2 linked regions of the Flexistipes sp. genome follow. The protein of the gene in region 2 interacts with the protein of the main gene of each other region in a pairwise test. Links are inferred from orthologs where the notes say so. Each region holds a gene or a part of one and is shown on either strand. Other genes may lie near its edges.

The links.
Region 1: the proteins of UMU13_RS01895 (region 2) and secA interact in binary tests that used the Escherichia coli proteins (3 or more experiments, as listed by UniProt). The link is inferred for Flexistipes sp. from one-to-one orthologs.

What each region holds. Positions count from the first base shown.
Region 1 is NZ_JAXKVW010000001.1:182,924-186,371, reverse strand. Bases 112-3,302 are described here. They hold secA (preprotein translocase subunit SecA), read right to left. Parts: upstream 2,903-3,302; coding sequence 320-2,902; downstream 112-319. Other genes in these bases: UMU13_RS00805 (phosphate-starvation-inducible PsiE family protein), read right to left, coding at 2,899-3,302; UMU13_RS00815 (DUF2179 domain-containing protein), read left to right, coding at 112-280. Outside these bases: more of UMU13_RS00815, read left to right, coding at 1-111; more of UMU13_RS00805, read right to left, coding at 3,303-3,448. UniProt on the Escherichia coli protein: Required for protein export, interacts with the SecYEG preprotein conducting channel.
Region 2 is NZ_JAXKVW010000002.1:38,795-41,860, forward strand. What follows is about bases 228-3,036. They hold UMU13_RS01895 (alkaline phosphatase), read right to left. Parts: upstream 2,308-3,036; coding sequence 1,147-2,307; downstream 228-1,146. Other genes in these bases: UMU13_RS01900 (geranylgeranyl reductase family protein), read left to right, coding at 2,420-3,036. In the rest of the region: 3'(2'),5'-bisphosphate nucleotidase CysQ, read left to right, coding at 1-124; more of UMU13_RS01900, read left to right, coding at 3,037-3,066.

The sequences.
Region 1 (3,448 bases), on a different replicon or contig from region 2:
TATTGTCAGGGTTATTACCGGGAAAGATGCATATGTCATTATAAACGATTTAAGAAAAATCGGGTACCTTGTTACCGATGTTGACGGTCAGGGAAGGGACGGCCCCGTAAAACTTCTTTTCAGTGTGGTCAAAAGGAAAGAACTGCAAAAGTTTCTGGATGTAGTCCATAAATATAACCCTAAAGCATTTTACACCGTTGAAGATGTCAGGCAGGTAAGTACACCTTACTACCATAAGCCATTAAGGAGGTTCGGCAGAGGGATTGTAAAAAAGAAATAATTCTTAAAATTGGAGTTAAAAATTTGAAAAGCGCATTGCTTAACCCGCTTTTTCATTTGCTCCGCAGCATTTTTTGTATTTTTTCCCGCTTCCGCAAGGACATGGATCATTTCTTCCCACCTTAGGCTGTGATCTTTTGACCGGCTGTCTTTTCTCTCCGCCCTCTCCCCGATTTTCGGAGAAAATATCCCTCCTTTCTTCTGTGGTTTTTCTCTCTTTTTCTTTTAACTGGACATCTTCGTCAATTTTGACCTGGACGCGCATCATATATTCAACCGTTTCAAATCCTATACTTTCCATCATCCCCACAAACAGGTTGTAGGACTCCTTTTTGTATTCGATTAAGGGGTCTTTCTGGCCGTACCCCCTCAAGCCTACGCTGTCTCTCAAATAATCCATGCTGAGCAGATGATCCTTCCATTTTGTATCCAGGACATTCATCATAAGAAATCTTGCAAAACCGGTGAAATGCTCTCCGAATTCTTTCTTTTTATGTTCGAGTTTTTCCTTGGCCTGCTCGAGTAAGCTTTCCCTGTATTCAGAGGCATTCTTATCATCTATGCCGTCCACAGAGAAATCCAGATCAAATATTTTTTTTATTTCACCGGAGAGGCCTTCCGGATCGATAATTTCGGAATTAACATATCTTTCAAAAAGGCTGTCAACGACATTTTCTATATTTTCAAGTAAAATGGACTCAATGTCTTTTCCTTCCAGAATCTCTCTTCTCAGTGAGTAGATGATTTGCCTTTGCTGGTTCATTACGTCATCGTATTCAAGCAGATGCTTTCTGATTTCAAAATGCATAGCTTCCACTTTTTTCTGAGCGTTTTCTATAGCTCTGGTAATCATGGGATGTTCTATTGACTCGCCCTCTTCTATTCCGAGCTTGTTCATTATGTAGGAGATCTTTTCTGAGCCGAATATTCTCAGCAAATCATCTTCTAAGGAGAGGAAAAACCTGGATGATCCGGGATCCCCCTGTCTTCCTGATCTGCCTCGCAGCTGATTGTCAACCCTTCTTGATTCATGACGCTCAGATCCTACAATGTGCAGTCCACCGAGAGATTTAACTTCTTCATTAATTTTTATATCAGTACCTCTACCGGCCATGTTGGTAGCAATTGTAACTGCCCCTCTATCCCCCGCTTTGGCCACAATAGTTGCTTCCCGCTCATGGTTTTTGGCATTCAGCACTTCATGTGGTACACCCAGTTTGGATAAGAGCTTGCTCAGGATTTCTGATTTTTCGATGGAAACGGTACCCACGAGGACAGGTCTTCCCTTTTTATGCATTTCATCAATTTCACGGCTGATGGCTTTGTATTTCTCATCCAGTGTTCTGTATATTTGGTCAGGATAGTCTGTTCTGATCATGGGCATGTGAGTAGGTACAACGATTACACCCAGGGAATATATCTGCATAAATTCCCCGGCTTCTGTTTCGGCAGTACCTGTCATACCAGCAAGCTTATTGTACATTCTGAAATAATTCTGAAATGTTATTGAGGCCAGTGTTTGGTTTTCACTTTCTATCTTTACGCCCTCTTTGGCTTCCAGCGCCTGATGAAGACCGTCTGAATACCTTCTGCCCGGCATTAATCTTCCGGTAAACTCATCAACAATGATGACTTCACCATTCTGGACAACGTAATCCACATCCTTCTTGAAAACGGCATGGGCCTTCAGGGCGTTGTTTACAAAATGAAGGGTGTCAATATTCCTTATATCATAAAGGTTTTCAACACCAAGAGCTTTTTCAACATATGAAATCCCTTTGTCGGTAAGAGAGGCGGTTTTTTCCTTTTCCTGGATTGTGTAATGCTCCTCGTTTTTCAGGTTTTTCACCACAGCGTTTATTGTATAATACTTGTCGGTACTTTCCTCTGTGGGGCCGCTTATGATAAGAGGAGTTCTGGCTTCGTCTATAAGAATACTGTCCACTTCGTCAACGATGGCATAGTTAAGTTCCCGCTGAACGTAATCTGAAAAATCATATTTCATATTATCACGGAGATAATCAAAACCGAATTCGTTGTTTGTCCCGTATGTTATATCACAATCGTAAGCCTGTTTCCTTTCACATGGGACTAATTTAGTGGTGAAGTTTTCTATATCATCCCAATCCACGTAAAATGATTTATCAGGCTGTATAACCCCCACTGTCAGTCCCAGAAAGAGATATATCGGACCCATCCACGCTGCGTCCCTTCTGGCGAGATAGTCGTTTACAGTGACAAGGTGTGCTCCCTTACTTTCTATGCCGTTCAGGTAGAGAGAAAGGGTTGCAACAAGTGTTTTCCCCTCACCTGTTTTCATCTCGGCAATCTTGCCTTTGTGCATTACATAACCACCGATAAGCTGGACGTCAAAATGTCTCAGCCCGGTCGTTCTTTTACTGACTTCCCTTACAACAGCAAAAGCTTCTTCCATTATATCATCAAGCGTTCTGCCTGATGAAAGTTCATTCCGGAATTTTTCCGTCTTTTGTGCAAGCTCTTCATTGGAAAGTCCGGCCATCTTATCTTCAAAGCTGTTTATCCGTTCAACTATCGGCCGGCATTTTTTCAAGAACCGGTCGTTGTGTGTTCCGAATATTTTTTTTGCCACCTGTTTTATCATTTAATGCTCCTTCTTGTTCCCTGTTGCTCCTGTCTTGCAATAAGCCAGTAAATTAAACCCAAAACCATAATAGATGCAAGCACAAAATAAGTAGTAATGCTGTCAGTTTCCTGTTTTAGGGTAAGTATAAGCAGATCTCTGACAAATGCAATGAGGGCAACTCCAACAAAAATACTGATTTTGAATTTTCCCCCTTTTATTATCTGTATCTCCGTATGCAGCAATTCCACAAGTACCCATATTATAAGCAGCGAGCCCAGTGATGTTATCAAAACGTGCTCAGTATTTTTCGAAAGCAGTCCCAAACTGTCATATCCAAAAAATATTGTTGCGGCGATTGTAAGAAATATTAAAATAGCTACAAGTATAAAGTGCATAAAAAGTGAAAAACGTTCACTTATATCCACAATAAAGTTTTTTAAACTGAAAACTTTACTGTATTTCTTTATTATGTCCTCATAGTATGTTGAAATTATAATATCGCCTGTTATATCCATTATTTTATGGAACATCATCAGAATACCCTTTCTCTGAAAATCATCAGGG
Region 2 (3,066 bases):
ACTGGATAAAACAGGGTCACCTCTTAAATACAATATGCAGGATTCCGTAATAAATTCTCATTTTATAGCTCTCAGAAAATACGATAAAAGACTTTTTAAGTATTTTAAGGAATTTGAAAATTAACCACTTGTTGGGCGGTGCATTTGTTATTGGTGAAAGAGCGAGGTGGGGATATAGAGGAAAAGGTTAAGGTATAGATATAGATAAAAGTTTGCAGAATGCTTTCTGCACAAGCAGTTTATTCAACCGTCTCAACTTTTTCAACCACTTCAACTACCTTGAATTTCGCAACGCTTTATGAATCACCCTAACCCATCACCCATTACCCATGACCCCTCACGCATTACGGGTCACGCATCACCTTTCACGGACATAAAGGCACTACTTCAATATTCTGATGTTGTCTTATTGCAAAAATTGTTGACAATTTATATACTATTTGCTAATGATATCAGTCTCGTACGCCCGGCTTTAAACGGGTGTATACTTGCGCCCGTAGCTCAGCTGGATAGAGCAACGGACTTCTAATCCGTAGGTCGCACGTTCGAATCGTGCCGGGCGCGTGTTATGGTGGGTGTAGCTCAGCTCGGTAGAGCACTGGATTGTGGCTCCAGTGGTCGCGGGTTCAAATCCCGTCACTCACCCTTTCCCTGATTTCAGCGAGTGTGGCGGAACTGGTAGACGCGCTAGACTTAGGATCTAGTGCCTTCGGCGTGGGGGTTCGAGTCCCTCCACTCGCACTTTTGGGTGGTTATCATTGCCTTGGTATTTTACATATACCGCGGGTGTAGCTCAGCTGGTAGAGCGTGACCTTGCCAAGGTTGAGGTCGCGGGTTCGAGTCCCGTCACCCGCTCTCTTTTTCTCCATTCTTATTAACAATTTAGTTTTTTATTTAAGCCGCTGTGATAAAATTGTGATAAGCAAATCATTAAATGTTTCAGAAATGCGGCTGTAATGCTGTAAAGGGTAAATAGTGAGGTAGCAAGATAGAGAAGTGGGGAACTAGAAGCAAAGGAGAAAGGTATAGGAAAAGGCTGATGTTTTTGAGGAAGTTGATAACATCGTTTCTGTAAATGCCATTTCCACACTTCGTAGGTGTAGGTGAACTCACAGGTCTATAAAATCCCACTATCAAAATGTTAAGCTAATTTTTCATTTTTAATGAGCGGTAAATTACATCAAAAATAAGAGTGTTTTCATGTGTTCCTTTGAACATTTCAGCGTTAACGCCGGAAGCAAATATTTTTATTTTATCAGCGGTATGTTCGTCGCTATTCCACTGTATAAAAAATTTCGTGCCGTCAGGCATATAGAATGGTCCGTCTGCAAAAAGAGATTCCTTATCCGCTGTGATTTCAAATTTTCCCGTTTGATGATCCGATGTCACAATGAGGAGAGTTTCTGATGTCTGAGGTAACTGATAAGCTGTTTTAACAGCCTTATCGAATTGCAGCATACTGTTCAGCATATCATCTGCATTATTTTCATGGCTTGCCCAATCAATCTGTCCGGCTTCCACCATTAAGAAAAAGCCATCCGGATCGTCTGAAAGTATTTTAACAGCTTTCTTTGTTAACAACGCCAAATTAGGTTTAATTGGTCTTGTTATCTCTTCCGCACCGAACAAGCCAAGTACGCGATTTGTGATACCGGTATCAAGATTTTTAAGTTCCTGCTTAGAGCAAACATAAACGTAGCCGTTCTTAACTGCTTTGCTTATCAGGTTAATGCCGTCATCCCGTTTTCCTTCACCGGCAAAACAACCTTTTTGATTTTCAGGTAAAAAATAGTTCTCTCCTCCTCCAAAAAGCACTTCAATATTTTTATTTATAATCTGCATAGCTATTTCTTCCATCTGATATCTGTTTCGTACATGGGTTGCGAATGCCGCAGGAGTGGCATGAGTCAGCTGAACAGTGGTCACAATGCCCGTTGATTTACCGTATTTCTCGGCGTATTCTAATATATTCTTTAAGTTATTGTAATCGGGATCTTTTCCTATAATTTCGTTATTTGTTTTTGTGCCAGTTGCCATAGCTGTAGCTGCAGCTGCAGAATCAGTGATTTCTCCATTCGCAGAAAGTGTCCTGATATAGCCTTGCACTTCCAGCTTCTGCATAAATAACTTTTTGTCCTTGCCGCTTTTTACGAGCTTGGCAGCTTTAATGTGAGAGCTTCCCATCCCGTCTCCGATCATAAGGATTATATTTTCAGGTGTGTTCTCAGCGTACAAAAAGGTATTAATGGAAATCTGCTGAATGAAAATAAATGTGACTGCAAGGATTAAGTTGATTATTCTTATCATAGTTGTATAAAATAAAATAACAATTGTATATTTGGCAAGGCAAACGTATTTTTCCCTTATTTTAGCACTATGGCAGTGGTGAGTATTTTAAAAAGAAATACCAGGATCTTGTATGAACAAAAGATGGGATGTTATTATAATAGGTGCCGGTCCGGCCGGGAGTATTTCGGCCTGCAAATTGTCTGAAGCAGGGCTAAGTGTATTAATTTTTGACAAAAAAGATTTCCCCCGAGAGAAAGTGTGTGGTGACGGTCTGCTTAATGATTCCATAAAATGTTTAAAAAGATGTGGAGTATATGATGATGTCGAAAAGAACGCCAATTATATAGATGAAACCTTTTTTTACAGCTCATTCGGCACAAAAGTCGTTATTCCCGGCGAGTATTTCACCATAAAAAGAGAAATTTTTGATAATATTCTTCTAAAACATGCAACGGGAAAAGGTGTAAAGTTTTTACCCAAAAAGATTAACGGAGTTGAAGAGGGGAATGATTGTTTTGTATGTCATTCTGCTGAAGGAGAATCATTTAGTTCAAATTTCGGTATCATTGCCACCGGCACGGACATTAATCTTTTAAAGCCAAGCGTTTCGGATAAAATAAACTGCAAACCGGAAGCTGTCGGTGTAAGGAAATATATACAGTCTGATTATATAACAGATAAGATGTTTGTATCATACGAGCGTTCCATTATTCCCGGATATGCCTGGATTTTTCCATTGGGCAGCGGTTTGTATAATACCGGCTGCTGCGCTTTTTA